Roseobacter denitrificans OCh 114: one gene and its partners. Each later gene encodes a partner of the first gene's protein in a complex. Links are inferred from orthologs where the notes say so. Each region holds a gene or a part of one and is shown on either strand. Other genes may lie near its edges. The genes, in order: dnaN, RD1_RS15945 and RD1_RS04825.

Region 1 (10,458 bases):
CATCATGGTGTTCTTTGCCGCCGGTGTCTCGACCCTGATCCTTGGCCTTGCTTACGGCACACGCGGTGCAGTCGGACGCTATAATACACAGCTACGCGCCCTTGCCTTGCGCAGCCGCCCCATTCTCGGCGTGGCGTTCGTCGCCGTTGGACTGGGCCTTTTATTCAACTTGCATCACATGATCGAAGCCTGGATGATCGGCGTTCTGCCGGCCTGGCTGATCGACCTTTCCGTTTCACTGTAAGAACAACCTTAGGAGACCCACATGGATCGTCGTCATTTTCTTTTGCTCACCGCAGGGGCCGCTGCGCTGCCCTTTGCTGCCAACGCCGCCCCGCTCGCCTATGAGCCGGGACTGGTGGAAAAGCACCTGAAAGCTGGTGACACCGTCTTTCTGGACTTCAAAGCCAGCTGGTGCAGCACCTGCGCGGCGCAAGAGCGGGTTATCAACGCGCTGAAAGCGGAAAACCCGGAATACGAGGCCAAGATCACCTTCATCGACGTTGATTGGGACGACCACGGCAAATCGGATCTGGTCAAACGTATGAACATCCCACGCCGCTCAACGCTTGTGGTGCTGAAAGGCGATCAGGAATTGGGACGCATCGTCGCCCAGACCGGCAAATCGCAGATCAAGGCGTTGATGGATTCCGCTTTGGGTGCAGCGTCGGCCTGACCTGAACACCCGGCACAAACAGTGTCGGCCAGAGGGAACAGTGAAGTATGGTTTCTCCTCTGGCCGCAGCTGTTGAAAACCAAGCCTACAGCTGGTCAGAAATCGAGGTTCTCAACGCTTAGTGCGTTTTGCTGAATGAACTCGCGGCGCGGCTCCACAACATCGCCCATGAGTTTGGTAAAGAGATCGTCCGCCTCGGCCATATCGTCGACCTTGACCTGCAACAGTGTGCGCGCATCCGGGTCCAACGTGGTTTCCCACAGCTGGTCCGGGTTCATTTCACCCAAACCCTTGTAGCGTTGCAGGGATAGCCCTTTTTCGCCTTCTTGCAGAATGGCATTCAACAGGTCCATCGGACCATGGATCAATTGTGTCCGATCCTTGCGCACCAATGTCGCGGGCAGGTTGTAGACCTCCTGCAGGTGCTCTGTGAAGGAACCACTGCGGCTGGCTTCACCGCCGCGCAGGATGCGCCCGTCCAGTGTGCGCACTTCTTCAACTCCGCGCAGGATACGCGCCAGACGGATGCCGTGATCCTGCGTGATGCGCCCTTGCCAGCCCCGTTCGTATTCAAGCGCAATGAGGTTCAGCCGTGCCGCGACCTTGTCCGCCACGCCCTGCAGGTCTGCATCCACGGCACCGGGTGTAAAGGCACCCGCAATCGCGGCCTGTTCCAAAATGTGGCGCGGGTAATGTGTCGGGAAAGCGTCAAGCACACGGCGCATCTGGCGGGCCAGTTCAACCACGCGGGCGAGGTCTGCACCGGAGATTTCTTCGTTGTTGCCCTGACGTAGCATCGCGCCATCAATCCCCTGTTGGATCAGGTATTCCTCCATCGCGGCCTCATCCTTGAGGTAGACCTCGGACTTGCCACGGCTGACTTTGTAAAGCGGCGGCTGCGCAATATAGAGGTGCCCCTGTTCGATCAATTGCGGCATCTGCCGGTAAAAGAAGGTCAGCAACAACGTCCGGATATGCGCGCCATCCACGTCCGCATCCGTCATGATGACGATCTTGTGGTAGCGCAATTTGTCGATGTTGAATTCGTCGCGACCGATCCCTGTCCCGAGCGCCATAACGAGGTTGCCAATCTCCTGACTGCCCAGCATCCGGTCAAAGCGCGCACGTTCCACGTTCAGGATCTTACCCTTCAGCGGCAGGATCGCCTGTGTCTGGCGGTCGCGGCCAGTCTGCGCAGAACCGCCCGCTGAATCCCCCTCGACAAGGAAGACTTCGGTTTTGGAAGGGTCCTTTTCGGAACAATCCTTGAGCTTTCCGGCCAGAAAATTCACATCCATCGCCGTCTTGCGACGCGTGAGGTCGCGTGCCTTGCGGGCCGCTTCACGCGCGTGCGCCGCTTCGATGATCTTGCCCACGACGATCTTGGCCTCGGCCGGATTTTCTTCGAACCATTCGGCCAGCTTTTCGTTGACCAACCCTTCGACAGCGGGGCGCACTTCGGAGGATACCAGCTTGTCCTTGGTCTGCGACGAGAACTTCGGATCAGGCACCTTGACCGACAGCACGCAGGTCAACCCCTCGCGTGCATCATCGCCGGTAAAGCTGACCTTTTCCTTGCGTGCGATACCGGAGGACTGCGCATAATTGTTGATCGTGCGCGTCAGCGCCCCGCGAAAGCCCGCCATATGGGTGCCGCCGTCGCGTTGCGGAATGTTGTTCGTAAACGGCAGGACGTTTTCGTGATAGCTGTCGTTCCACCACATGGCGACTTCGACGCCGATGTCGTCTTTTTCCCCGGTGATGAAAATCGGCTCGGGCATAACCGAGGATTTCGAACGATCGAGGTATTTGACGAATTCCTTGACGCCCCCCTCGTAGAACAAATCGGACCGCAGTTCTTCGGCAGGGCGCTCGTCGATCAGAATGATGCGCACACCGGAATTCAGAAAGGCCAGTTCGCGCAGGCGCTTTTCCAGCGTCTCGAACGAATAGTCGAGGTTGGAAAACGTCTCGGTCGAGGCCATGAAGCGGACCTCGGTGCCCGTGCGGTCGGTATCGCCGACCACTTCGAGGTGCCTGGTCGTAAACCCGCCTTCAAAGCGGGCGACGTGCTCTTTACCCTCGCGCCAGATGCGCAGTTCCAGCCAGTCCGACAGCGCGTTCACAACCGAAACGCCGACGCCGTGCAAACCGCCCGACACCTTGTAGGAATTGCTGTCAAACTTACCACCCGCATGCAGCTGTGTCATGATGACTTCGGCGGCGGACACGCCCTCTTCTTCGTGGATGCCCACAGGAATGCCGCGCCCGTTGTCGGACACTGACACCGAACTGTCGGCGTGGATTTTGACCGTCACCGCATCCGCATGGCCCGCCAGTGCCTCGTCGATGCCGTTGTCGACAACCTCATACACCATATGGTGCAGACCGGAGCCATCATCCGTATCGCCAATATACATACCGGGGCGTTTTCGGACAGCCTCTAACCCCTTGAGAACTTTGATGGAATTCGCGCCATATTCTTCGGGAGTCTGATCGTTTTCGGACATGTCGTCATACCTTCGTATTTTGACCGAGTTATACGGTTTTTCTCTCCGGTTGTCACGCCGCCGACACAATATTTTGTGTTATAATACAGGGATCAACACACCAACCAGAATAAGCGAGCAGCCAGAGATGACATTGATCCGTGCCAGCGTCTGGGGCCGCGTGATAACGCTGCGGATGCGCCCGACGCAGGCCGCTATCATCAGATTGCCGATCAGCGGAATACACACGGAAGCCGCGATGATCACGGTGACATCAACACCCGTTACATCGCGCAGATCAAAAAACCCGGGCAGCACGCCCATATAGAACAAGACCGCCTTGGGATTGCCGAGGATCGCAATGACCCCCGCGGCAAAGCCTGCCGAAACGCCGGGTCTGGTCAACCGGCTGTCAGCACTGATGGAGTGCCGCGCATGCCGGATCAGCGCGATGCCCATCACGATGAACACGCCGCAAGCCACCCAGCGCAGCACGAGCATGAAGACATCAAACACAGAGACGATCCACGATATCCCCAGCACCGCAACCAAGGGCCAAAGGATGTCACCCACGGCCACACCGAACGCCAGTGGCCAGGCAGCCGCAAACCCACCCGACAGCGCACGCGCCATCAGTGCCAGCCAGACCGGCCCCGGTGTCAGAAACAAGATGATCAATGCACCCGCGTAAAGCAACAGGTCGGCGGTGGAGATTGTCATCCGTCCTGCACCGTTGATGCACCGTCCGTTTCGGTGATTTCGAAATACTGCGCGCCGTCGCCCAGCGTATCAAACAGGCTCTTTTCCGTGCCCGTCATCCAGGCCTGCGCGCCGAGTGCCGTGATTTCATCGTACAATGCGGCACGCCTGTCCGCATCCAGATGCGCCGCCACCTCATCTAGCAAAAGCAGTGGTGCGGCACCGGAGTCCTGTGCCAGCGCGCGGGCATTGGCGAGGATCAGAGAGACCAGCAAGGCTTTCTGTTCGCCTGTCGAGCAATCCCTGGCCGCAACGCCCTTGGCGCGATAGGTGCCGATCAGATCCGCGCGATGGGGCCCGACTAGTGTGCGACCCGCCGCGAGGTCCCGGCTGCGGCTGTCTGCAAAAGCATCGCGCAGGGCGGTTTCCCCATCGGGCAGGGGCGCATCATTGTGGATCAACTCAAGTTCAGCCGCAGGAAAGGCGGTGGTCGCATCTGATTGCGCTGCTGCCAGTTGGCGCAGGGCCATCCGCCGGTTCTGGTCAACCACCACGCCTGCCTGTGCCATTTGCAACTCAAGCGCCTGGTACCACGACGGCTCCCGAACCATATTCTTGAGCAAACGGTTGCGCTCGCGCATTGCCTTTTCATAAGCCAGCGTGGCATCTGCATGGCCCGGCTCGAAACTCAGCGTCATGCGGTCCAGAAAGCGCCTGCGCCCCTCCGCCCCTTCGATCCACAAACGGTCCATGGAGGGGATCAGCCACAGAACCCGCGATACGCGCCCCAGCGCGGTCTGTGCAGCGGTCTTGCCGTTGATCCTGACCTGACGGGCGGCCCCTTCCTGCGACCATGTCTCAACCTCCTGATGCTGGCCCAGCGACATTACCTGTGCCGTGATCTTCCAGCCCAGAGCCTCTGGCCGCCGGGTCATGTCCTGCGCGCTGGCACGACGCAGACCTCTGCCGGGGGACAGAAGAGAAACCGCTTCGAGGATGTTCGTCTTGCCCGCACCGTTCGGCCCGAACAGGGCAACGGGCCGCTGGTCCAGCGCAAAACGTGCCACGCGGTGGGACCTGAAGTGCGAGACCATGAGATCGGTCAGATGCAGGGCCATGAAATGCCCCCCAGCTCGTTCGTGGCTATCCCGGCCAAGGGCAACAAGAGCAAGGCATCAGACGCGCATCGGCATGACGACATACACGGCAGACAGGTCATTGCCTTCACGCATCAGAGTCGGATCGCCCGATGAATTGAACAGAAAGACGGCGTTTTCACGATCCACCTGACTGGCGATCTCCAGCAGGTATTTCGCGTTGAACCCGATTTCCAGCCGCTCATCGCCATAGGCCACGGCCAATTCCTCTTCGGCGGCACCGCTGTCCGGTGCGTTGACGGACAGAACCAACCGGTCTTCGTCCAGTTGCAGCTTGACCGCGCGCGAGCGTTCAGAGCTGACGGTTGCCACCCGGTCCACCGCACGGGCAAAATCCGCCGCATCCACTTCCAGCTTGCGCGTGTTGCCTTGCGGAATGACCCGCGTGTAATCGGGGAAGGTGCCATCAATCACCTTGGACGTCAGGGTGATATCGGGCGTGGCAAAGCGCACCTTGGTTTCCGACACGGAAACCGCGATTGTCATCTCGTCATTGTCGAGCAGTTTGCGCAGCTCTCCAACCGTTTTGCGCGGCACGATCACGCCGGGCATATCGTTTGCGGCCTCGGGCAGGTCCGCGTCAATGCGCGCAAGCCTGTGCCCATCCGTCGCCACGCAGCGCAATACGTGCCCGCCGTCGGCATCCGCCACATGCATGTAGACGCCATTCAGATAATACCGCGTCTCTTCGGTCGAGATCGCGAATTTCGACTTGTCGAAAAGACGTCGCAGCACGGGTGCCTTGACAGAAAAATTCGACTGATACTCGGACGTCGCCATCACCGGGAAGTCTTCCTTGGGCAGGGTTGCCAGCGAAAAGTTTGACCGACCGGCCTCAACCGTCAGGCGGCCGATGGCACTATCCGCGGTCAGGGTCACAAGCGCGCCGTCGGGCAGTTTGCGCACGATCTCATGCAGGGTAGTGGCAGAAACAGTCGTCGCCCCGGCGCGTTCCACCTGCGCGGGGGCCTTGTCGACAACTTCGATATCAAGGTCGGTGGCGCGAAAGGTCACATCGCTGCCTTCAGCTTCGATCAACACATTGGCAAGGATCGGGATGGTGTTGCGACGTTCCACAACCGACTGTGCCTGAGACACCGCTTTGAGCAGGGCCGCGCGTTCGATGCTGATTTTCATTGTGCCACTTCCTAATCCACAGTCGGGACAGGCAAATTACCCTGTTTGGCCGACTTCACAAGCGTTTTGTGGATTTGTCGTAGGATAACGGCAGGGCGTCAAGGTCTGCAGGCCAGATGAGGGCGCGCAGACCTCTTTTTGTCACTCTTCCAGCGCGCGGCGCAGCAATTCGAGGTCTTCGGCGATCTGCCCGTCCTGAATCTTGAGCTCTTCGATGCGTTTTACACCATGCATGACCGTCGTGTGATCGCGCCCGCCAAAGCGGCGGCCGATTTCAGGCAGGGAGCGCGACGTCATCTTTTTGCTCAGATACATGGCAACCTGCCGGGGCCGCGCATATGAGCGCAACCGCTTGGGTCCGATCATGTCCGACAGGCGGATGTTGTAGTGATCCGAGACCTTGCGCTGAATTTCCTCGACGGTGATCTTGCGCTCGGAGGCGCGCAACACGTCAGACAGACAATCCTGCGTCAGTTCCATGTCGATCTCGCGCCCCACCAGGGACGCAAAGGCACACAGGCGTGTCAGCGCGCCCTCAAGCACCCGCACATTGGTCGAAATCCGATGCGCAAGGAATTCCAGAACCCCGTCCGAAATATCAAGGCCGGGGTAGTTCTTGCGTTGCTGTTCCACCTTGCTTTGCAAAATGCCAAGCCGCAATTCGTAATCGGTCGGGTGCAGATCGACCACAAGCCCACATTGCAGGCGCGATTTGACACGCTCTTCCATGTCCTTGATTTCACCCGGTGCGCGATCGCCCGAAATGATGATCTGCTTGTTCTGATCCACAAGCGCGTTGAAAGTGTGAAAGAACTCTTCCTGCGTGCTGCCTTTGCCCGCGATGAATTGCACATCATCGACCATCAGCACGTCAACGGATCGAAAGATTTCCTTGAAATCCATCATCTTGCGGTCGCGCAGGGCCTGAACGAAGCGGTACATGAATTGTTCTGCCGACAGGTAGAGCACATTCATTTCCGGCCGGCGCAGGCGCAATTCATGCGCAATGGCGTGCATCAGGTGCGTTTTACCCAAGCCCACACCGCCGTAGAGGAACAACGGATTAAAGGTGACGGGGCCGCCTTCGGCAACGCGCTTGGCGGCGGCGTGGGCCAGTTCATTCGGTTTGCCGACAATGAAGTTGTCAAAGGTGAACCGCGCATCCAGTGGCGCCGTGCTCAGCGTGCTGCGCGGTGTTTTCTCAGCCGGCGCGCGCGGGGCGGTCGCCTGTGCCGGACGCGCGGGTTTCGTGGTGGCATTCACATGCGACGGCACCGCAAAGCGCAACCGACGCACCGCCGGATCCTCCTGCCGGACCTCATGCAAAATCAGATCCGCGAAATTCTGGCTGACATAATTGCCCAGAAAATTTGTTGGCACCTCAAAAGTTGCCACACCATCCTGTGTGCTGCCGAACTCAATCGGTTCGATCCAGTTTTTGTAATTGTTCTGACCAACCGTTTTGAGCAGTCTCTGCTGTAACTGACCCCATTGTTCTTTCGTCATCTTCGACCTGCGTTCCTTAAGCTTTTCTATGCCACAGCCTTTCACCGAAAGACCGGTCCCCACACACCACTCATCGCCCAAGGCTCCGCCAAGCCCTTCCCACAAGGAAAAGGCGTCGCCCTTCGGACAATTTACAGAGAATCCCCAACCCGTCTTGGGCCCGACAGCCCACGCTCAGATCGGATCAGGTGACCCCAACCGTACTCAATTCAGACAGGGCAAATCGCTGCCGTGGCAGTACTTGCAGACTGAAGATAGCTTGGTGCTATCTTATCCAGTTCTCGCTGTTCATGATGTCGGTGCAAACGACGAAAAGCGAGGCCTGTCCCCCCATGCGACGTGAATCGCTGTACTGTGTTAGCAACTTCCAAAGTGGTCGGGCAACAGAACTTCATTGTTGACTCAGGGTATTGGGTAAAAGAATCCCTAAGGTCGCAAAAATGCCATTAATCGGCATAAAAAAAACGCCGCTGAGCGACGTTTTTATTAACCATAGTTAACAGAAAGTTAACCGAGGACCTTAACCCGTGCAGCAAGACGGGACATCTTCCGTGCGGCCGTGTTCTTGTGAAACACACCTTTTGTTACACCGCGCATGAGTTCAGGCTGCGCTGCGCGTAAAGCCGCCGTTGCTGCCTCTTTATCACCGGAGGCAATCGCCTCTTCTACTCTGCGCAGGAATGTGCGGATGCGCGAACGGCGTGCTTTGTTGATCTGAAAACGTGCTTCGTTCTGACGGGCGCGCTTCTTGGCTTGGGGCGAATTTGCCATGCGTGAAAAACCTTTCCTGGGTTTGTTGTCTCAATTCATATCGCGCGACGGCAAGCCCAGACGTGAACGGTCTGTCCACTGGTGATTCTAGCCTGAGCGGGCTGCACGCGCATGTCTGCCGCGTGCTATAGGCGGTTTGACCGGGTTTGCAAAGCCGAAAATAGACGCTGTTCAGTCCCAGTCGCGCTGGCGCAACCGCATGACCACGCGCGCCGCCGCATCCGACAACGTCAGTTCAGTGCCCGAGCGGTCGAATTGTCGGACACTGTCCAGTGTCTGCAAAAACCCGAATTCCTGCTGCATGATCTCTTCCGGGCAGGCCATCATCGTCGCTGCAGCAGGACCGAGCAGAATCGCATCACCATTCGTGACGAACCGGCCCCGTATGGAGTTGCACCCGCCGTTGCCAAAATAGCGTCCATCCTGTTCGAACCGGATGAAGACGTCACGCGCGCTTTCAAACGGCTGTGCCTGCATTTTGGTTGGTTCCCATTCGGAGCCCGGCAGCATTTCCGCCTGCGCAGCCCCGCCCAGAGCCAGCAAGGTCGCAGCCATCGCATGTTTGATAGGGTGAGCCATCGTGCTGTGTCCTTCGCTATTTCTGTAATCAGCGGTCGCGGAACTGTGCTTCGCGCTTTTCGACAAAGGCGGACATGCCCTCTTTCTGATCCTCGGTCGCAAACAGCGAGTGGAACATGCGCCGCTCAAACAGCAGACCTTCGCGCAGGGTCGTTTCATAGGCCCGGTTCACGGCTTCCTTGACGACCATGACCGACACCATGGATTTTTCCGCGATGCGCTGTGCCGCGCCATGTGCTTCATCCATCAGTTTCTTGCAGGGCACGACGCGGCTTACCAATCCGGAACGCTCTGCCTCTTCGGCGTCCATGAAGCGACCGGTCAGATTCATATCCATCGCTTTTGACTTGCCCACCAGACGGGTCAGCCGCTGCGTGCCGCCAAGGCCAGCCACCACGCCGAGGTTGATCTCGGGTTGTCCGAACTTGGCCGTCTCTGAACAAATGATGAAATCACACATCATCGCCAATTCGCACCCACCACCCAAAGCATAGCCTGAAACAGCGGCAATGATCGGCTTGCGCACGCGCATGATCTCTTCTGTCTCTGCGGTGAACAAATCACCCGAGAACACTTCGACAAAGCTCTTGTCCTTCATCATCGAGATATCAGCGCCCGCCGCGAAGGCTTTTTCTGATCCGGTCAGGATTATGCAGCGGACCTTGTCGTTATTCTGTGCAGCTGTGAGCGCATTTGCCAATTCGCTCATCAACTCATCATTCAGCGCATTGAGCGCATCGGGACGGTTCAGTGTGATCTGTGCGACGTGGTCTTCTACGTCTACGATGATCGTTTCATAAGCCATGAAGAAAGCTCTTTGTTGTTGACCTGAATGCGCAGTCTCTACCACTCCATTGGGCTGGTTCAAGCTATCTTTGGCATTGCGCGCAATAGAAAGATGAGCGTCCTGACTGCACGATTCGCTTGATTTGTCCCGTGCAACCCTCCCCCTTGCAGGGCGCGCCCTCCCGTCCGTAGACATCAAAGCTGTGCTGAAAATATCCAAGCTCGCCATCGGCTTGCTTGAAATCACGCAAGGAAGACCCCCCTGCCTCGATGGCCTCTGCGAGGACCTCGCGGATAATTGGCACAAGCGTGGCGACGCGTGCGCCAGAAATCTTGCCCGCTTTGCGTATGGGGTGAATTTTTGCGCGAAAAAGCGCCTCGCACACATAGATATTGCCCAGACCGGATACGATCCGCTGATCCAGCAGGACGGATTTCACCGGCGAATTCCTGTTTTTGAACGCCTCAATCAGATGTGATTCATGAAAGTCATTGCCCAGCGGTTCCGGCCCGAGCACCGACAGCAGCTTATGCGTATCTGCACTGGCTGTCTCCATCAGGTCCATCGCGCCAAAACGGCGCGGGTCGTTAAAGGTGATGCGCGCGTTATTGGCCATATGGAACACCACATGGTCGTGTTTTTCCGGCGCCGGATGGC
Region 2 (10,537 bases), 3.1 Mb from region 1 along the record:
ATGTGCCGGATCTTCGTCCATAACGAATACCATGCGCAGGCCATCCCTGCGCTCCTGAAATTCGTGGCCTGCCACCGTCAGCGTCCCTCTAGGCCGGTCGATCTGCGTGATCCATTCGTCGGCGAAGAGGCCCAAGGCTGCTGGCGGGATTAGCGCGGCGTTCATTGCGTCAAGCACCTCGCCGCTGCGGTCCACCAGCGCGAAGGCGTAGGCGTTCGGGTGCGCAGCATAGAGGCCCCGCACTGGCGCGTCTGCCGGCAGCATCGCTCCGTCGAGCGCGTCCTCCATGCGCTCGGCCTGGTTGTTGACGGCCTCCGCCGCGAGGGCCCGGCGGTCGGTGCCATAGTAGAGGCCGACCCCAACTGCGTTGAGTGCGAAGACGATCGCGGCAATCAGGACAAAGCGCGTCGCGAGGGTGCGCGCCAGAGGCCTTGCGCGGTCGGGGCGGTTCACGCGCCGTCCCCACGCGGCAGCATCCAACCGATGCCGCGAACTGTCACTATGTTCGCCCCGCTGCCGGCCATCGCCAGCGTCCGACGCAGGCGCGATATGGAGGCCTCGATGGCGTTGGGGCTCACCTCGTCGTCGAAGCCGTAGACCGCTTCCTCTAGGACGCGGCGCGCCGAGACTCGGCCTGCGGCGCGCATCAAATGCTCGAGAACCGCAACCTCGCGCCGCCCAAGCGGGACGCCTGTGCCGGCCACCGTAACGCTGAGCGCGGCGGTGTCGAGCGCAAGATCGCCATGGTTCAGCACCGTTCCCGACCTGTCGCCCGGACGGCGAAGCACCGCGCGACAGCGGGCCACCAATTCTGGCATCTCGACGGGCTTGACCACGTAGTCGTCGGCGCCCCCGTCGAGCCCGGACAGCCGGTCAGTGAGCTGCTCCCGCGCCGTCAGGACAATAACCGGCACCGTGCCGTCCCGCCGCAGCGTCGGCAGCAATGCCATCCCGTCGCCGTCGGGCAGGCCGAGGTCCAGCAGCGCGATATCATACTCAGCCAGCGACGACATCTCGCGCGCCTCGGCCGCGGTACCAGCATGATCCACCGCGAAACCCGCTCGCACCAGCGCGTCCCGAACGGCATCCGCGAGCTGCGGGTGATCTTCGACGAGCAAGACGCGCATTGCGACTCCTTCCAAGCGACGTGGGGCATGCCGGAAGATTGCCTGTTCCAGCGCCGCTCGTCCATAGCAGTCCCTGCCGAGCGTGGCGGACAACCGCCGCGCCCGCCGCTTGGGCGTGAGGGCGCCGCGCCGCAGGTGTGACGAACGGGTGCAGCTAAGCAAGAAAGATGCGTGAAACGCCTCAATCGTTGCAGTAACGCCCCTACTGGCTTCTAGTCCGCTCGGGCGGTCGGATCTAAACTGATATGAAGCACCATGCTACATCCGTAGCGCACTCCGATAAAGCTATCTTTCATGCTCTGTGCAACATCAGGTACTTTGGGCTCGTTGCCGCCATCGGAACTGGTGCAGCATGTGGGCTCAAAAAACCGATCCCCTGAGATCAGGACGGCCCATACCGGATCTCTAAAACTGGCAACTAATCCTGCGAAAGCAACTCGCGTATCCGACATTCACTGCAGGTGCACGATCTGGGACAGTTAGATTTCACCGTCTGCGAACCGTTCTAGCTGCCCAGAATTAGTCGTGGGCTCCGGCATCAGTCAGTAGCATCTTCAAGAGCGCCTGCTGAGTCAGATTAAAGTTACAGATAAATGCGCTATGGCGGTCTACCGAATTGCAGTTGCGCTTCGCGTCGGTCGCGCCGTGCACGATTGTTGAGCGGACATCATATGCTTCAAGAAAGGTCGCTTGAACCTTGGCGCGTTGGCTCCGCTAGCAGTGCTGCCGAAATCCAAATTGGGAATGCAGATGTCATCGCCGACAAAAATGCAGGATGATGTGCTTCAAGCTGATTCAAATTCCGATCCCAGTTCCAAGTGGACGAAGGAGACTGGCGTCGAAGTCAATTTCCGACCCTCGAAACAAAAACAATAAATCATCTAATTACAAGCTATTCACTAAATCGGCGCGGTCATGAGGTCTGGAGAATATCGGCGCTGAGAGGCTGCTTCCGGCCCTCCCGGCACATGGACCGGTGAATAGCCCCGCCCGCATAACCCTTGAATGTAGTGGAAAAATCCGGCCAAAGCCGGATCGGGAGAACGGTTTCTCAAGGACAAGTGGCGGAGGAGGTGGGATTCGAACCCACGGTACGCTTTCACGCACGCCGGTTTTCAAGACCGGTGCATTCGACCACTCTGCCACTCCTCCGGTTGCACCGTCCTAGTGGCTGATAACCGATTCTGAAACCATGAATTTTCAGAGCATCCGGATCGGGGAATATTGCCACCTTGCCGTGTTTCAACTTCCCAGAGCGTTTATCCCGAGCTAAGTTGTCCCAAAGATCCTGTTTCAAACAGGGCGATGAGGTACCGCGCCCGCGGGCAATCAGGCTAGGATGGCGACATGAGCATATCTCGATTGACTCCTTACACTGCGATTTGCCGCCCCGTAATAGTCGTTATGGTTGTAGCCAGCACCTTTTTAAGCGGCTGCAACGACAGCGGCGCGTTCGACTTTCAAAGCGTTTTGCCGAATGCTCAGGCGGAGACCGAGAGTTCCGCCGAATCCGCATCGGACATGGCGTTCACTGATAAGGATGTGGAAGCGCCCGAAGTCTTTGCGGCCCAAGAGGCGGGTTTGTGGGATGGGCGTCCGTCCTTGGGCGGCGTTTGGGTCGCACACCCGGATGTTACGGAACCTGAACGCGTTTTGATCCGCAATCAGGTGAATGGGCAATCTGTCGTCGGCGCGCTGTTTCGCCGCGAACGCGAAATACCGGGTCCGCGCTTGCAACTGTCATCTGATGCAGCCGAAGCGCTCGGTGTGCTCGCCGGTGCCCCGGCCGAGTTGAATGTCGTGGCCTTGCGCAAGGAGAAAATCCCCCGGCGCCCCGCCGAGCCGCAAACAACACAGGCTGGCGAAACGACGCTGGACCCGATCGCGGTTGCCAGTGCCGCCATTGACGCGGCTGAACCGGTGCAATCCAGCCTGCCCGTGTCGTCTCTGGACAAGCCCTTCGTTCAGGTTGGAATCTTCAGCATCGAGGCAAATGCACAGCGCGTCGCACAGCAGATGCGCGGCGCTGGAATGATGCCATCCGTGCGCGCACAGGACTCCGGCGGCAAGGCGTTCTGGCGGGTCCTGGTCGGCCCGGCGAGTTCGATATCCGAGCGCGAAAAACTGCTCGCGCAAACCAAGGCAGAAGGCTATTCAGACGCCTATGTCGTGACAAACTGACCCGTCAGCGAGGAAAAAACATGTTTCGTATCCTTCTTGCCGCTTTTGTTCTGGTTGCATCGACACTGACCGCAGCGGCCTTTGAAACCAGAGCCAGTGCTGCTTTTGTAATGGATCAGACCACCGGCACCGTGCTGCTCAATAAAAACGCCGACGCGCCCTTGCCGCCGGCCTCCATGTCCAAACTGATGACGCTTTACATGGCATTCGAAGCCGTGCGGCGCGGCAAGGCCGACGGCGGGCTGGACCTAAATGAACGCTTGCCCGTGTCCGAACATGCGCAGTCCTACGGCGGCTCCAGCATGTTCTTGCGCTCCGGCGAGACGGTCAGTGTCGAGGATTTGCTGCGCGGCATCATCGTCGTGTCAGGCAACGATGCCTGTGTGGTCATCGCCGAAGCGCTTTCGCCTGATGGAACGGAATACGGCTTTGCGCGCATGATGACACAGCGCGCGCAACAGCTTGGTATGAACAACTCCGTTTTCATCAACGCCAGCGGATGGCCGCAAACCGGGCATGTGATGTCGATGCGCGATCTTGCCATTCTGGCTGACCGGCTGATCACCGATTTCCCAGAATTCTACCCGATGTTTGCGGAGACCGAATTCCCCTTCGACAACCGTGTGCCCAGCAACAGCCGCAACCGCAACCCGGTGCTGACCATGGGTATTGGCGCGGACGGGTTGAAAACCGGCCACACGCAAGAGGCCGGATACGGTCTTGTCGGCTCGGCCAAGCAAGGTGATCGGCGGATCATCTTTGTCATCACCGGGTTGGAGACGACAGCGGCGCGCGCGCAGGAAAGCCAGGCCATCGTGAACTGGGCCTTCAGACAATTCGCCATGCGCGACATTGGCAAGGCAGGTCAGGAATTTGCCAAGGCGGACGTCTGGATGGGCAGCAGCCCGCAGGTCGGGCTGGTCGCAGCCGAGGACATGAGCGTGTTGATGCCCGCCCTTGCGGAGCGTGAAATCGAGGCCGAGGTGGTGTTTACCGGCCCGATCGAGGCACCAATCGCCAAAGGGGACCCGCTGGGAGAGCTCGTGTTCACTCCTGAGGGTCTGCCGGAAATGCGCCTGCCGCTGGTGGCGGATCAAGACGTGCCGAGTGGCGGTTTTGTCACCCGCATGATGACGGCAGCCATGGTTCTGGTCACGACGCTGATACAGGGGCCAGAGGAACAGTCGTGATATCGCGCACCCGCGACACCGGGTTTTTCATCACCTTTGAGGGCATTGACGGGTCGGGCAAATCCACCCAATCCAAAAGGCTTGCCGCCCATTTGCGCGCAAGCGGCCACGAGGTCGTCGAAACCCGCGAACCGGGTGGCTCTCCGGGGGCGGAGGAAATCCGCGCGCTTGTCTTGCAGGGTGATCCCGACCGCTGGTCCGCCGAGACGGAGATCCTTTTGTTTACAGCCGCGCGGCGCGACCATATGGAGCGGTTGATCCTCCCTGCCCTGGCGGATGGGAAAATCGTCATATGTGACCGGTTTGCCGATAGCACGCGCATGTATCAGGGCCTGTCGCGCGGCGATCTGCGACAGGTCGTGGACACGCTGCATGAGCTGATGATTGGCCGCGAACCCGACCTCACCGTGCTGATTGATATGGACCCGGCCATCGGGCTGTCCCGGGCGCTGTCGCGACAAACCGCTGACGAGCGTTTTGAAGCCTTTGGCGAGGATTTGCAGACGAGGATGCGCGCCGGTTTTCTGGCACTGGCGCAGGAGTTCAAAGCCCGCTTTCGCCTTGTGGATGGCGGGCGGGATGCCGACAGTGTCGCAGCGGAGGTGATCAAGATCGTCGATCAGGCGCTGGCATGACGGCCCCCGATCAAATTGAAGGCGCGCCGCACCCGCGCGACACGCCGCAGGTTTTTGGTCAAGCCACTGCCGAACAGGGGTTTCTGGACGCATATGCAACGGGACGCCTGCATCATGCATGGTTGCTCACCGGGCCGCGCGGTGTGGGCAAGGCGACGCTGGCATGGGCGATCGCGCGGTTTTTGCTGGCCACACCACCGCAAGAGGATGAGGGCCTCTTCGGTGCGCCACCCGCCCCCACAACGCTCGCGATCGACCCCGAACATCCCGTTGCACGACGGATTGCGGCCGGCGCAGAGCCCGGCCTGAAACATATCACACGGTCCGAAAACGAGAAAACCGGGCGCATGCGTGACGTGATCGCCGTCGATGACATCCGCGGCCTGTCGTCGTTTTTTCAACTCTCTGCCACGGAAGGCGGGCGGCGGGTTGTCATCGTGGATGCTGCGGATGAGATGAACCCGCAGGCCGCAAACGCCCTGTTGAAGATGCTTGAGGAACCCCCGGCGCGCGCCACGTTGATCCTTATCAGCCATCAACCCTCCGGCCTTTTGCCAACGATCCGCTCGCGGTGCCGGGTATTGCGCCTCGGCACACTGCAGCCGGAGGATATGGAAAAAGCGCTCACGCAGGCAGGAATTGATCCCGCCGGGCATGGGCCTGCACTGGCCGAGTTATCAGGCGGGTCGGTCGGGGCCGCCGTGCGGCTGTCAAACTTCGATGGCCTGAAAACATATGCGGAGCTTGTTCAACTGATCATCGCGCTGCCGCAGTTCGACCGGGCGCGCGCGTTGAAACTGGCCGAAGCAGCCGCCGCGCGCGGGGCTGAGACGAAACGCGATCTGCTGTTCGTGCTGCTCGATTTGCTCATGTCGCGTCTGGCGCGCGCCGGGGCAACGGGCCTGCCCCCTACGGTCGAGGCCACGCCCGGCGAGGCGGCGACCTTGATGCGCCTGTCGCCCGACCCTGCTGCCGCGCGGGCCTGGGCCGAAATCGCGCAGGAAACAAGTGCGCGCGCGCGCCATGGCCTTGCGGTGAACCTTGACCCTGCGGCTCTGGTCCTAGATACCCTCATCAAGATCAGCCAAACACGTGTGGCCTAGCACACGATGCGCGGCGGCAGTATTGAGCAGACCATGAGCACGCAACCACATATCACCGACAGTCACTGCCACCTCGATTTCCCTGATTTCGAGGGACGTATCGACGAGGTTGTGGCCAATGCCGCAGAGGCTGGCGTCATGCGCATGGTGACGATCTGTACCAAACTCAGGAACGAGCCCGCCGTGCGCGCCATCGCCGAGGCACATGCGCCGATCTTCTATGCCGCCGGAACGCATCCGATGAGTGCGGCAAGCGAACCGCTGGCGAGCGTCGAGCAACTGATCACCCTTGCCAAGCATCCGAAATTCGTGGGGATCGGCGAAACCGGGCTGGATTACCACTATACCGCCGAGAGTGCGCAGGTGCAGAAAACCTCGCTCCGCATTCACATTGATGCCGCACGGGAAACCGGCTTGCCGCTGATCATCCACGCGCGTGATGCCGATGAGGATATGGCCCGCATCCTGCGCGAGGCCTATGATCAGGGTGCCTATACCTGCGTGATGCATTGCTTTTCATCCTCTGCCGCGTTGGCCAGAGTCGCGCTTGATATGGGGTTCTATCTGTCGATGTCGGGCATCACGGCCTTTCCCAAGTCGCAGGCCCTGCGGGATATTTTTGCCGCCGCCCCGATCGATCGTATTCTGGTGGAAACCGACGCGCCCTATCTGGCCCCCCCACCCCACCGGGGCAAACGCAACGAACCGGCTTACACCGCCCATACCGCGCGGCGCGCTGCTGAGACCTTTGGGATGGACTACAGCGAATTTGCAGCGCAACTTGAGTTGAATTTCGACCGGCTGTTTGCCAAAGCCGCAGCCTATGAGCTTGCCGCGTGATGGATCAAATGGAGTTCACCATATTGGGGTGCGGTTCTTCCGGCGGTGTGCCACGTCTGGGCGGCCTTTGGGGCGATTGTGACCGGCATAACGCAAAGAACCGGCGGCGCCGCTGTTCCTTGCTGGTGGAGCGTATTGGCCCGGATGGCCGCACAACGGTGCTGATTGATACCTCCCCCGATCTGCGCGAACAGCTGCTGAGCGAAAACATCGGGCGGCTGGACGGGGTCGTCTATACCCATAGCCACGCGGATCATGTGCACGGCATTGATGATTTGCGCATGATCGTTTTCAACATGCGCGCGCGCCTGCCGGTCTGGGCCGATATCCCGACCAAGGACGCGTTGATGCAGCGGTTTGGCTATGTGTTTGTACAGCCCGAGGGGTCGAATTATCCCCCGATCCTCGACATGAACACGATTGACGGGGATGTGACGATTGATGGTGCCGGTGGCCCGGTGACGCTCTCGCCGTTTCTGGTGGGACATGGCGGTATGGACGCACTGGGGTTTCGTATCGGCGACGTCGCCTATCTGCCGGATGTGGCGCAGATACCCCAGGGCGTGTGGCGCAAACTGAACGGGCTGGAGTGCTGGATCGTGGATGCGTTGCGGCGCGACCCGCATCCGACGCACTCCCATCTCGCGCAGACCCTCGAATGGATCGAGCAGGTGAAACCAAAATCTGCCGTTTTGACCAATATGCATATTGATCTTGACTATGAAACCGTGATGGCGGAAACGCCGGATCATGTACAACCGGCCTATGATGGCTTGCGGCTGACCTACCCCACGACCTGAGCCTCACCCTCTTTTACGCCCCCCTCGCCGTGAAGATACGCAGCGGCACAACGAGGCACCATGCAAACCCTTCTTGATGTCATCCTGCCCGTCTTTCTCGTAATCGGGTTCGGGTATGTGGCTGTGTGGAAGGGGCTTTTCCCGATCTCAGGCATTGATGGGGTCATGCGCTTTACCCAAGGTTTCGCGATCCCCTGCCTGCTGTTCAAGGCCATCGCGGAAATTGATCTGGGCAGTTCGTTTGATCCCGGTCTGCTGGTCAGTTTCTATGCCGGGGCGACCACATGCTTTTTCGCGGGGATGACCGGTGCGCGCCTGTTGTTCAAACGCGACTGGGAAGACTGTGTGGCCATCGGCTTTTGCTGTCTTTTTTCAAATTCGGTGCTGCTGGGCCTGCCGATCACGGAGCGCGCTTACGGGGCCGAAGCGCTCACCGGAAACTTTGCCATTGTCGCGCTGCATTCGCCCTTTTGCTACGGCCTTGGCATCACCGTGATGGAGATCACCCGCAACCGGGGTAAATCCCCGCTGCTGATGGCCCGTTCAGTGGGGCGGGCGATGTTTCGCAACGGGCTGGTCATCGGGATTGCGCTGGGGTTTTTGGTCAATGTCACGGGGATGCCGATCCCCAGTGTGGTCAATGACGCGCTGTCACTGATCATTCAGGCGGCGTTGCCTGCGGCCCTTTTCGCCTTGGGCGGTGTGTTGATACAATACAAACCCGAGGGCGATCTGCGTGCCATTGCCATGGTTTGTGTCATTGCTCTGATCCTGCACCCGGCGCTGATGTGGGGGTTTGGTACCACGCTTTCCGTGCCTCCGGATGCGTTCCGCTCGGGCGTGCTGACGGCGGCCATGGCGCCCGGGTTCAATGCCTATATCTTTGCCAATATGTACGGACGCGCCCGACGGATCGCAGCATCATCCGTGCTGCTGGCGACGCTTGGGTCAATCCTGACCGTCTGGGTCTGGTTGATGCTGTTGCAGGGCGTCTGAGGCGCGCATCTGCGCAAAAAGCTGCCCCGGTGCATGTGGCGGGGCGCGCAGGCCGGCAAGGCGCATCATATGCCACGCCAAGACCTGATTGCTGCTGAGGACCGGCAGGCCAAGGCGCGTTTCGAGGGGGTCAATCACGTCCAGTGTGCGCAGGTTCGTGCAAGACAGAAACAGCCCGTCGACATCAGCATTTTCCATCAGGGTGATCGCAGCGCCTTGCACGGCGGCGGGATCTATGCGCACGACGTCGGCTTCGGTGCCGACGTCAAAGCTGCCGACCACATCCGTTGTGATACCGTTTTCGCGCAACGCCGCGCGTAAAGTATCAGACACTGCCGCAACATAGGGCGACAACAGCGCCAGTCGCTTCAGCCCGAGGTATTCGCAGGCTGCAAGCAGGCTTGAAAGCGGCTGCGTCACCGCGCGGGTCTCAAGACTGTCGCGCAGGCGCGCGGCGACCTTTTCGACCCCGATCTGGGCAGTGCCGGAGGTGCAGCCATAACCCATGACATCAAATTGCAGGCCTTGGGGAAAAAGCGCTGCAGCGGCACTCAGATACTGCTCCATCAAAGCCAGCGTGTCGCAGGTTACTTCACTGTCGGAAGGCACGCGGCTGACCATGAATTGCGCGTCAAAAGGCAGCAGGCGGCGCATGTCCCCCTCGATGGTTTCGTCGGATTGCAGCACGATCAACCCAAGCCGCGCGCCAACCGGCTCACTCAGGGTATATGAAAAGCGATGCGGGCTCATGGGCGCAGAACCGTCATTTCAGGACCCGCCGGCGTCGAGAGCCACTGCGCGCCGTCCTCCCGGATCACGATGTTTTCCTCATGCACAAGGATGCGCCCGTCGTCCAGATCAATACCCGGCTCCAGCGTCAGCACCATACCGGCCCGTAGCACCGTGTGATCCTGCGCGATCAGCGAAGGCGGTTCAGTCAGTTGCAGGCCAAGCCCGTGACCAAGCCGCCCCGCATCCGATCCGCCCTGCCCGTCCGTCACGATGTCATCCATCACCTTGAAAAGGTCAGCGGCGGTGCAGCCAGCCCGGGCGACGTCAAAAGCCGCCCGTGTTGCCTCGATCAGGCGCGCATGGGCCGAGATCGTTGCAGGCGACGGCGGCCCGATCGAAAAATTGCGGTCAAAGTCACAGAAATACCCATCATGCATCAATCCCGTGTCCAGCATCAGAACATCGCCCGCTTGCAACGGGTCGTCCGTTGCGGGCGAAATCACATCGCGCACCCCGCCCGGCCCCGCGCCCCCGGCCAGATAAGGCACCCAATCGGCCCCCTCGTCCAGACAGAGCATCTGAAACCGGCGGAACACATCGCGCAGGGCTATGCCCGCCGATGCGATCTCGGGCACGCGGGAAAAGGCGCGCTCCGCCACGCGGCAGGCGCTGGCAATACGGGCGATCTCCGCTTCCGATTTGACCATCCGCTGGGCGGCCATCAGATCAGCGTCATCCACAAAGGTTCGCCCCGTGGTGACGACCTGCAGGCGCTGCCAGTCCTGCAGAGGCATCCGCAGATGCGTACCCCCACCCCCGGGCACAGCGATACGCCCGCCCCTGGGGGCAACCTCGCACAGGGTTTCGGCCAGCAGTGACACCCCATCATCTTCGTAATTCGGCGCGCGCCAACTGCGGATGTCGCTGATCCAT
Region 3 (10,448 bases), 800 kb from region 1 along the record:
GTGGACGAAGCATTTCGCCTGCTTGATCGTGTAGGCCTTGCGCATATGGCTGACAAACGGGCGGATGAGTTATCCGGCGGGCAACGACAGCGTGTCGGCATCTGCCGCGCACTTATTCAAGACCCGGCGCTGCTGCTGGTGGATGAGCCGACCGCCTCGCTTGACCCCAAGACGTCGCGTCAGATCATGCGCCTGATATGCGAGCTGTGCCGTGAGCGCGGGTTGGCCGCGATCATCAACATTCATGACGTGGCACTGGCGCAGATGTTCGTGCAGCGCGTGATCGGCCTGCGCTTTGGCGCGATGGTCTATGACGGCCCGCCCGAGGGGCTGACCCCGGATCGTTTGACCGAAATCTACGGCGAAGAAGACTGGGAAGCCACGATTGAACAGGTCGATGATGACGAAATCGAGGCCGCGGAATGAACGCCTCTGCATCCGAACTTGAAATGCGCCTCGGCAAGCCCTGGAAGAAACCGCCGTTCATTCAGCGTACGTGGCTGCGCTGGACCCTTATTCTGGGGTTTTTCGCCTACCTGATCGCCGCGTTCATGACGATTGAGGTCGACTGGGCGCGCGTCTATGTGGGGCTTGAGCGTGGCAAGCAATTCGTGCTCGCCTTCACCAGTCCCGATTTCACAACCCGGTCCAGCGACATCTATTCGGGGATGCTGGAAAGCATCATCATGACCGTTGCGGCCTCTGTTGTCGGGATCATCATCTCGATCCCGATCGCGCTCGGGGCCGCGCGAAATGTTGCGCCCTTGCCGATCTACCTGATCTGCCGGGGCATCATCGCCATCTCGCGCGCGCTTCAGGAAATCATCGTGGCAATTCTGCTGGTTGCGATCTTTGGCTTCGGCCCGCTCGCCGGTTTCCTGACGCTGAGCTTTGCGACAATCGGCTTTTTGTCAAAGCTGCTGGCCGAAGATATCGAAAGCATGGACAAGGTGCAGGCGGAGGCAATCAGAGCCTCCGGCGCGCGCTGGACACAGTGGATCAATTACGGCGTGCAACCGCAGGTCATGCCGCGCCTCATCGGCCTGTCGATCTACCGTGTCGACATCAATTTCCGCGAAAGCGCTATCCTGGGTCTGGTGGGGGCCGGGGGAATCGGTGCGACGCTCAACACGGCCTTTGACCGCTACGAGTATGACACTGCCGCTGCGATCCTGATCATGATTATCGTGATTGTCATGGCGCTGGAATATATTTCCGGCATTATCCGGGCGAGGGTACAATAATGCCGATCCGCGAGACAGACAGCCAGAAAATCTGGCAAAGACGCACCGGACGCGAAAGCCTCTCGCACTGGGCCATGTGGCTCGTCGGTCTGATGATCTTTGCCTATTGCTGGCAGCAGATTTCACAAGCCACCACGTGGTTCTTCGTCTGGGACGCACCCCGCATTGCCAATGATATCTGGACCCGCGCAACACCGCCCAAATGGGACTACATCGCGCAGTTGGGCGAGCCGATCTGGGACACGCTGAACATTGCGACCCTCGGTACGATCATCGCCCTGTTTCTTGCGGTTCCGATTGCCTTCTTTGCTGCGCGCAACACGACGCCATCGGCACTGTTTGTGCGCCCGATCGCCTTGCTGATCATCGTATCCACACGCTCGATCAACTCGCTGATCTGGGCCTTGCTGCTGATCGCGATTATCGGTCCCGGCGTCTTTGCGGGTGTGATCGCCATTGCGATCCGCTCCATCGGGTTCTGCGCAAAGCTGCTCTATGAAGCCATAGAAGAGATTGACGAAGTTCAGGTCGAAGCGATGACAGCGACGGGTGCGTCCCGCTGGCAGGTCATGGCCTATGGGATCGTGCCGCAAATCATGCCCGCTTTCGCCGGTATCGCGGTATTCCGTTGGGACATCAACATCCGGGAATCAACGGTGCTTGGGCTTGTCGGGGCGGGCGGCATCGGTCTGCAATTGTCCGCATCGCTGAACGTGCTGGCATGGCCGCAGGTCTCGCTCATCCTGCTGGTGATTCTGGCGGCTGTGGTGATCTCCGAATGGGTATCAGCCAAGGTGCGCGGCGCGATCATATAACCCGATCAGGTGTGGCGGCAGTACATGCCGCCCCGCGATCCGGTGTGTTTATGGCCGTTAAACGCCACTGATCCTACAGTATTTTTGACACGATACATCGCGAAACCTTTGCGTATTTCCACATGTCATTCTCACCCATGTTGACATGTATGGAAGTATACAAGTAGCTTTCCCGCAAAGGGAGCGATGATGACGTTGGTGCTGGATGATCTGAGCAAATGGAAGCTTGACCCGCTGGTCGCGGTCAGCCCGCAACTCCGCTTGATCCTGCGCAGCCGCATCATCCGCAATGACCTCAAACCGGCCAGCAGGTTGTCAGAACCGGAGCTTGCAAGGGAATACCACGTCAGCAGGCAACCCGTCCGCGAAGCCTTCATCACCCTCATGAACGAAGGCCTGCTTGAGATCCGACCACAACGCGGCACTTTTGTGAAACTCATCGATTATGATGCGGTCCTGAACGGTCGTTTCGTACGCGAAGCGGTAGAAGCCGACATCGTCAAAAGACTGGCAGACGCGCCGCCGGAGGGGTTGGTTAAAGATCTGCGCATACAGTTGGACGCGCAAAAGGCGGTCGGTGCGCGCGACCCTGCGAAATTCATCGAACTGGACGAAAAGTTCCACCACACCCTTGCGGATGCCGCCGGTGTTGGCAAAGCCTGGAGTATTCTGGACGCCATCAAGACACAGATGGACCGGGTGCGGTTTCTGACCTTCGAAGAGTTTCCGGTCGCCAAGCTGATTGATCAGCACAGCGCGATTGTCGATGCGATCCAACAGCAAGACGTGGCAGGGGCCGAGGCCGCGATGCGCACACATCTGATGGAAATTCTAAGCTCGCTCCCAAAGGTGCAGGCCCTTTACCCCGCGTATTTCGACGGGCCTGCACAAACAATATCCGATCCCAAGCCTTAACACTGGAGGAAACATCATGAGGCTCTTTACAAAAATCAAAGGACTGGCTGCGGTGACCTGCGTTGCAGCGCTCGCGTCTTCAGCCGCATTTGCGCAGGAGATGACCCTGAAACTGGGGCATCTGGCAAATGAGCAAAACGCATGGCACCTCGCAGCGGTCAAATTCGGCGAGGAACTCTCCACGCTGACCGACGGTCGCATTGCCGTCGAGGTTTTCCCGAACGAATCCCTCGGCAAGGAAATCGACCTGATCAACGGCATGCAACTTGGCACGGTGGACATGACGATCACCGGCGAAAGCCTGCAAAACTGGGCCCCGATGGCGGCGTTGCTGGCCGTACCCTATGCCTACAAATCCCTTGAGCATATGGACGAAGTCGCCTCTGGCGAAATCGGTGAACAGATCAAACAGCAGATCATCGAAAAGGCCCAAGTGCGCCCGATTGCGTTCTTTGCCCGTGGGCCGCGCAATCTGACGTCGCAACGCCCGATCACATCACCTGCAGACCTTGATGGCATGAAAATGCGCGTCCCGAACGTGCCGCTTTTCGTGGACGTCTGGAGCGCTCTGGGCGCATCGCCAACACCGATGGCATTCTCCGAGGTCTTTACCTCCCTGCAAAACGGCGTGATCGACGGTCAGGAAAACCCGCTTGCCCTGATCCGCTCGGCCAACTTCAATGAAGTCCAGGGCTATGTGAACCAGACCGAACATGTCCGGTCCTGGATTTACCTGACAATCGCGGAATCCACCTGGGCCAAACTGTCCGAGGACGATCAGAACGCCGTCATGCAGGCCGCAGCAACAGCGCAGGAATATGAGCGTGGTCTGCTGCTGGAAAGCCTCGCCGAAGATCGCGGCTATCTCGAAAGCAAGGGCATGACCTTCGTCGAGGTGGATGGCGCGGCGTTTCAGGCCGCTGCCAAGGACGCGGTTCTTGCCAACGTAAGCGAAGAAATCCGCCCCATCGTGGAATCGCTGTTCTCTGAATAAAACGCCCGCGAGAGCCGTCGGTCATCGACCCGGCGGCTCTTGCACCTATTTTAATGAAAGTCTGACGGATGCAGCGGATAGAACGGATCATCGTGGGTTTGGCCAGCGTCGGTGTCGGGCTGTCCTTTTTCGTTCTCATCTGTGCCGTCCTGACACAGGTTCTGGGGCGCACATTCGGATCATCCCCCGTCTGGACCGAAGAGCTGACGCGCTACGCGATGCTGTATACCGTGACCTTCGGGGCCGGACTGTCCCTGCGCTCCGGTGATCTGGTGAATGTAGACGTCGTCTGCGAAGCGCTCCCGGGCAAGGGGCCATGGCTGTTGCGACTGTTGTCTGCGAGCGCAACGCTCATCCTCTGCGTAATCCTGATCCCTGCGGCATGGAAATATGTGTCCATCGGGGCCTTTCAAACCTCGCCCGCCTTGGGCGTGCGCATGGATTACATCCATTTTTCAGTTCTCGCATTGCTCGCCTGCCTTGCGGTTTTTGCCCTGCTGAGGATCGTTTCGATGCTCTTTTTTGCCGGCACGGGTGAGCCGGTCAAACGTATGGATAGCTGACCATGGGCCTCACTGTTCTTATTGCCGTTTTCGTCATCGGTCTTGTCGTGGGCATCCCCGTGGCCATCACTCTCGGCCTGAGCTCCCTCTGCTATCTGCTGGTCACGGGTATTCCTGTGGTCGTCATGCCACAGAAAATGTATGCGGGCATGGATGTTTTCGTTTTGCTCAGCATCCCCGGCTTTATTCTCGCAGGCAACCTGATGAACCGGGGCGGTATCACGGAACGGATCATCCGCTTTGCCAATGCGCTGGTCGGTTGGATCAGGGGGGGCCTTGGCCTCACGAACGTGGGCGCGTCGATGCTGTTCGGGGGCATCACCGGCACGGCGGTGGCCGATGCGGCATCCATCGGCGGCGTCATGATACCGGGCATGAAAAAGGCCGGATACCCCGCCGATTTTTCTGCCGCCATCACCGCCGCCTCCTCCACCGTCGGGCCGATCATTCCGCCAAGCGTGCCGATGATCATCGTCGGGGCCTTGTCCGGTATCTCTGTCGGAAAGATGTTCCTGGCCGGAGCGATACCGGGCATTCTGCTGGGTATGGCGATGATGATCACCACCTATGTGATTGCGCGCCGCCGGAATTTTCCCAAACAGGAATGGCAGGGCGTGGGCGAAATCGGGCGGTCCTTTGCGGGCGCGTTCTGGGCGCTCGCGATGACCGCTTTGATCCTTTACGGTCTGCTCAGCGGCGTGGCGACACCGACGGAAACGGCAATCATCGCAAGTGTCTATGCCATGTTCATCGGGCTTGTCGTCTACCGCGAACTTCCGTTCCGTGAAATACCCAGGATCATTGTCGACAGCGCTGTTGCCGCATCGGGGATTCTGGTTCTGGTCGGGTTTGCGAATGTGTTCGGCTGGATCCTCGTCTCCGAGCGTATTCCACAGGCGATCGCCGCCGCTGTGTTGTCGTTCACGGAAAACAAATTCATCATCATCCTGATCATCAACGTCCTGCTGCTGATTGTCGGCATGTTCATGGAAACGATTGCGGCTCTGATCATCCTCTTTGTCCCGCTTCTGACGCTTGCGACCTCCGTGGGGATTGACCCGCTGCATTTTGCGACCTTCGCGGTGCTGAACCTGATGATCGGCCTGACCACCCCGCCCCTTGGCGTGTGCCTGTTTGTCTGCGCGGGGATCGCGCGATTGCCCTTGACCCCCGTTATCATCGCGATCCTGCCGTTTATCGCGACAAACATCATCGTTCTGTTGATGGTGTCCTACTTCCCCCCGCTGGCGACCTGGTTGCCCTCTGTCCTTATACCGTAAAAGGAGGTTTTCGTGACCACCACAATTTGCAGACTTCACAGCAAAGGTGACTTGCGCGTTGAGGAGATCGCTTCACCGCCTCTGGAAGCGGGCGACGTCGCGGTCGAAATTGCGCGCGGTGGCATCTGCGGATCAGACCTGCACTATTTCCAGCATGGTGGCTTTGGCCCGGTGCGCGTGAAAGAACCCATCATTCTGGGCCACGAAATCGCGGGCGTCGTGAAATCGGTCGCACCGGGCGTCACCGCTGTGGAACCGGGCGACAAAGTCGCGGTGAACCCCAGCCAGCCCTGCAATGATTGCCATTTCTGCACCCGCGAGGAATACCAGCATTGCCTGAACATGCGGTTTCTGGGCTCGGCCAGAACCTTTCCCCACGTGCAGGGGGGATTTCGCAGCATTCTGCCGGTGCAAGCATCCCAATGCGTCAAAGTGAGCGCACACACCGATATCGCACATGCCGCCTGCGCCGAGCCGCTGGCGGTTTGTCTGCATGCTGCAAATCAGGCGGGCGATCTGGCGGGCAAACGCGTTCTGGTCACCGGGGCCGGGCCGATTGGCGCGTTATGTGTTGCTGTGGCCAAGGCACGGGGTGCATCGAATATCGTGGTGACGGATCTTGTTGATTTCACCCTGTCCAACGCGAGCAAAATGGGGGCAACGCACTGCATCAATATCGCGACATCAGCCGACCTGATGGACGCCTTCAGGTCGCCCGAACAACAATTCGATGTTGTGTTCGAATGCTCCGGTGCGGAGGCCGCGATTGCTATGGCGATTGAATTTGTCCGCCCGCGCGGCACATTGGTTCAGGTCGGCGTCGCGGGGAGCCTGAATATCCCCATCAACGCCATTGTCGGAAAAGAAGTTTCGCTGAAGGGCACGCACCGTTTCCACCCTGAATTTGCCGATGCGGTCCGGATGATCGACGAAGGGGTGATCGACGTCGCCCCCATGATCACGCAGGTCTTTCCGGTGGAACAGGCACATGAGGCATTTGCGACCACGCTGGATCGCAACAAATCAATCAAGGTGCAGCTGTCGTTCCAGAGCGTCTGACGAAATACCTGAAGTATCAAGTATCACGTTGAAATCTTTGATTTCAGGCAGCGCCACGTGAACGAGGTTTGCCACGCAGCGAATTGGCGGGGTCCCTGCGGCACTTCTTTGCCAAGTGCCGTTGTTCTTGGACGCGCTGCGCCTTAGTCTGCCAATCGTCGCTCCGATTCCGTTCCAGCAAGGCTTTTCATGTCCGAAACACCGCACGCCCCCTATCAGGTTCTGGCGCGTAAATACCGCCCAGAGACCTTTGCCGACCTTGTTGGGCAGGACGCGATGGTTCAGACGCTGAAAAACGCGTTTGAAGCGGACCGCATCGCGCAGGCTTTCATCATGACCGGCATCCGCGGCACCGGTAAGACAACGACCGCCCGGATCATTGCCAAGGGCATGAACTGCATCGGCCCGGACGGCACGGGCAGGCCTACGACCGACCCCTGCGGGACCTGTGAACATTGCACCGCCATCATGGAAGGCCGCCACGTCGATGTGATGGAAATGGACGCGGCGTCCAATACCGGGGTCGCGAACATCCGGGAAATCATCGATTCCGTCCACTACCGTGCTGCATCGGCCCGCTACAAAGTCTATATCATCGACGAAGTGCACATGCTGTCCACCGGCGCATTCAACGCGCTGCTCAAAACGCTGGAAGAGCCGCCGGAACATGTGAAATTCATCTTTGCCACCACGGAAATCCGCAAGGTGCCTGTGACCGTGCTGTCGCGTTGCCAGCGGTTTGACCTGCGCCGCATCGAACCCGAGGTCATGATTGATCTGATGCGCAAAATTGCGACTGCCGAAGGGGCCGAAATCGCGCAGGACGCCATGGCTCTGATCGCGCGCGCGGCTGAAGGCTCCGCGCGGGATGCGACCTCGCTGCTGGATCAGGCCATCAGCCACGGCGCGGGAGAGACAACAGCCGCGCAGGTGCGCGCCATGCTTGGACTGGCCGATCGCGGGCGGGTGCTGGACCTGTTTGACATGATCCTGCGCGGGGATACTGCGGGCGCGCTCACCGAACTGTCGGCACAATATGCCGAAGGGGCCGACCCGATGGCCGTGCTGCGCGATCTGGCGGAGATCACCCATTGGGTGTCGGTGGTCAAGATCACCCCCGAAGCCGCCGAAGACCCCACCGTATCGCCCGACGAACGCAGCCGCGGCCTTGAGATGGCGGGAGCCTTGCCCATGCGCGTGTTGACGCGGCTGTGGCAGATGCTGCTGAAAGCCCTGGACGAAGTGGCAAGTGCCCCCAACGCAATGATGGCCGCCGAGATGGCGATCATCCGGCTAACCCATGTGGCGGATTTGCCCACGCCCGGCGAGTTGGTCCGCCAGCTCAAGGCGGACAACCCTCCGGCCCCCGCGCGCGGCAACACCGCCACGCAAAGCCCGGCACCGCAGGGCACAAACGCAACCGCCCATGCCACGGCAAGACCCGCGCCCCCGTCCGGTTCCGGCACGGTGGCGGCCCTTGCCGAGCAGCCGAATGAAGCCCTCGCGCGGTTTGTGAGCTTTGATCATGTGGTCGAACTGATCCGCGCCAACCGGGACGTAAAGCTCTTGGTTGAGGTCGAAGGCTGCGTGCGGCTGGCGCAATACCAACCCGGCCGGATCGAATTTGCACCGACAGAAAACGCGCCCGCCGATCTGGCGCAACGGCTTGGGCAGCGGCTGCAACTCTGGACCGGCAATCGCTGGGCCGTCACAATTGTGAATGATGCATCCGCGCCGACGATTGCCGAAAAGCGAGACGCCGCCGAACTTGATCTGCAAAGCAAAGCGCTCGAACACCCTTTGATGCAAGCGGTTCTGACGCAGTTTCCCAAGGCCCGCATCACCTCCATCAAAACCCCAGAGCAGATCGCGGCAGCCGCCGTTGCGAATGCCCTGCCGGAGGTCGAAGACGAGTGGGACCCCTTCGAGGACAGTTGAGCCCCTTGCGAGGGCGCCTCAAAACACGCATATCAAACGTAACGGATCACATAAGGACACAGCAGATGCTCAAAGGACTAGGTTCACTCGGCGATATGGCCGGCATGATGAAAAAAGCGCAGGAAATGCAGGCCAAGATGGCGCAGATGCAGGAAGACATGCAAAATGTGATCGTCGAAGGTGTTTCCGGCGCGGGTCTGGTCAAAGCCACCTGCACCGCCAAGGGCGAGTTGAAAGGTCTGGACATTGACCCGTCGATCTTCAACAGCGACGATAAGGAAGTCGTCGAAGACCTGATCCTTGCCGCGATCAAGGATGCGCAAACCAAGGCCGCCGAAAAGGCGCAGGAAGAAATGGCGAAGCTGACCGAAGGCATGGGCTTGCCAGCGGATATGAAGCTGCCGTTCTGAGCCCCCCTTCGCCGCAGACAACCGCCCGCGCGGCCCCCGCAAAACAGGCATGATGTGTGAGCAGCACAAAGGATATTGACGCGTTAATCGACCTGATGGCCAAGCTGCCCGGGCTTGGGCCAAGGTCTGCGCGCCGTACCGTGCTGCACCTCATCCGGAAACGCAGCCTGCTGCTCATCCCGCTGGCAGACACGCTGCAAACGGTCGCCGAGACGGCCCGCGAATGTCTGAACTGCGGCAATGTCGGCACGACGGATGTATGTGACATTTGCACCTGTGAAAAACGCGCCAATGGGGAACTCTGCGTGGTCGAGGATGTTGCCGACCTCTGGGCGATGGAGCGGTCCGGGATTTTCAAAGGGCGCTATCACGTTTTGGGCGGCACACTGTCCGCGCTGGACGCGGTCGGCCCGCAGGAATTGCGCATTCCCCGTCTGCTGGACCGTGTTCCCAGCGAAGGGATCACCGAGGTGATCCTCGCCCTGAACGCAACGATCGACGGCCAGACGACCGCCCATTACATCGCCGACAACCTCGAAGGTCAGGTCCGCCTCACGTCATTGGCGCAAGGCGTTCCGATCGGTGGGGAGTTGGATTACCTTGACGACGGCACGATCACCGCAGCGATGCGCGCGCGGAAATCCTTTTAGAGCGTCTGACGAAATACCACAAACATCAGGTATCACGTAACGCGTTGAAACCCTTGATTTCAGGCATCGCTCACGTGCTTCAGGTTTTTCGCATGACGCTTTAAATTAAGTCAGCCGTAGGCCGCATCGACGATGATTTCCACCTTCAACTCAGGACGCGCAAGCTTGGCCTCACCACAAGCGCGGGCCGGGGCGTGCCCTTCGGGAACCCATGCGTTCCACACTTCGTTCAGCCCGGCAAAATCACTCATATCCGCCAGCCAGATCGTCGCCCGCAGCATTTTCTCGCGCGATGAACCCGCCTTGATCAAAAGTGCATCCAGACGTCGCAAACACTCTGCGGTTTGCTCCTGAATTGTATCGCCCTCACCGACTTGACCGGTGATATAAGCAACACCTTGATGTTTCACGATTTTCGATGATCTGATGCCGGTTTCAATACGTTCAATCATGGTATGTCCTTTTTGATAAGATAGGGAAGGCCTGACCGCTTTGGTGCTGGAACACAAGCCATCGGCCCGGCCCCGAAACAAAAACCCCGGCGACAATGCACCGGGGATTGAATAAATCAGACAAGCCG

What was found.
Region 2: the proteins of dnaN (region 1) and RD1_RS15945 are in contact, whole or in part, in a cryo-EM structure (PDB 8GIZ), measured with the Escherichia coli proteins. The link is inferred for Roseobacter denitrificans OCh 114 from one-to-one orthologs.
Region 3: the proteins of dnaN (region 1) and RD1_RS04825 are in contact, whole or in part, in a cryo-EM structure (PDB 8GIZ), measured with the Escherichia coli proteins. The link is inferred for Roseobacter denitrificans OCh 114 from one-to-one orthologs.

The regions. Positions count from the first base shown.
Region 1 is NC_008209.1:202,164-212,621, reverse strand. The notes cover bases 4,100-7,019. They hold dnaN (DNA polymerase III subunit beta), read right to left. Parts: upstream 6,159-7,019; coding sequence 5,040-6,158; downstream 4,100-5,039. Other genes in these bases: dnaA (chromosomal replication initiator protein DnaA), read right to left, coding at 6,300-7,019; recF (DNA replication/repair protein RecF), read right to left, coding at 4,100-4,982. Outside these bases: RD1_RS00990 (cytochrome c biogenesis CcdA family protein), read left to right, coding at 1-244; RD1_RS00985 (thioredoxin family protein), read left to right, coding at 266-676; gyrB (DNA topoisomerase (ATP-hydrolyzing) subunit B), read right to left, coding at 772-3,186; RD1_RS00975 (LysE family translocator), read right to left, coding at 3,265-3,885; more of recF, read right to left, coding at 3,882-4,099; more of dnaA, read right to left, coding at 7,020-7,664; rpsT (30S ribosomal protein S20), read right to left, coding at 8,172-8,435; RD1_RS00950 (META domain-containing protein), read right to left, coding at 8,607-9,014; RD1_RS00945 (enoyl-CoA hydratase), read right to left, coding at 9,043-9,819; mutM (bifunctional DNA-formamidopyrimidine glycosylase/DNA-(apurinic or apyrimidinic site) lyase), read right to left, coding at 9,884-10,458. UniProt on the Escherichia coli protein: Confers DNA tethering and processivity to DNA polymerases and other proteins. Acts as a clamp, forming a ring around DNA (a reaction catalyzed by the clamp-loading complex) which diffuses in an ATP-independent manner freely and bidirectionally along dsDNA.
Region 2 is NC_008209.1:3,331,986-3,342,522, forward strand. The notes cover bases 4,184-7,182. They hold RD1_RS15945 (DNA polymerase III subunit delta'), read left to right. Parts: upstream 4,184-5,129; coding sequence 5,130-6,236; downstream 6,237-7,182. Other genes in these bases: RD1_RS15935 (D-alanyl-D-alanine carboxypeptidase family protein), read left to right, coding at 4,184-4,498; tmk (dTMP kinase), read left to right, coding at 4,495-5,133; RD1_RS15950 (TatD family hydrolase), read left to right, coding at 6,270-7,076; RD1_RS15955 (MBL fold metallo-hydrolase), read left to right, coding at 7,076-7,182. In the rest of the region: RD1_RS15915 (sensor histidine kinase), read right to left, coding at 1-453; RD1_RS15920 (response regulator transcription factor), read right to left, coding at 450-1,127; RD1_RS15930 (SPOR domain-containing protein), read left to right, coding at 2,475-3,308; more of RD1_RS15935, read left to right, coding at 3,329-4,183; more of RD1_RS15955, read left to right, coding at 7,183-7,876; RD1_RS15960 (AEC family transporter), read left to right, coding at 7,937-8,872; RD1_RS15965 (maleate cis-trans isomerase family protein), read right to left, coding at 8,825-9,622; RD1_RS15970 (M24 family metallopeptidase), read right to left, coding at 9,619-10,537. UniProt on the Escherichia coli protein: Part of the beta sliding clamp loading complex, which hydrolyzes ATP to load the beta clamp onto primed DNA to form the DNA replication pre-initiation complex.
Region 3 is NC_008209.1:1,007,271-1,017,718, reverse strand. What follows is about bases 6,524-9,433. They hold RD1_RS04825 (DNA polymerase III subunit gamma/tau), read left to right. Parts: upstream 6,524-7,059; coding sequence 7,060-8,808; downstream 8,809-9,433. Other genes in these bases: recR (recombination mediator RecR), read left to right, coding at 9,275-9,433; RD1_RS04820 (YbaB/EbfC family nucleoid-associated protein), read left to right, coding at 8,874-9,218; RD1_RS04830 (L-idonate 5-dehydrogenase), read left to right, coding at 6,524-6,870. Outside these bases: phnC (phosphonate ABC transporter ATP-binding protein), read left to right, coding at 1-426; phosphonate ABC transporter, permease protein PhnE, read left to right, coding at 423-1,244; phosphonate ABC transporter, permease protein PhnE, read left to right, coding at 1,244-2,059; RD1_RS04850 (GntR family transcriptional regulator), read left to right, coding at 2,246-2,974; RD1_RS04845 (TRAP transporter substrate-binding protein), read left to right, coding at 2,991-3,968; RD1_RS04840 (TRAP transporter small permease), read left to right, coding at 4,037-4,531; RD1_RS04835 (TRAP transporter large permease), read left to right, coding at 4,534-5,811; more of RD1_RS04830, read left to right, coding at 5,824-6,523; more of recR, read left to right, coding at 9,434-9,868; RD1_RS04810 (RidA family protein), read right to left, coding at 9,979-10,320. UniProt on the Escherichia coli protein: Part of the beta sliding clamp loading complex, which hydrolyzes ATP to load the beta clamp onto primed DNA to form the DNA replication pre-initiation complex.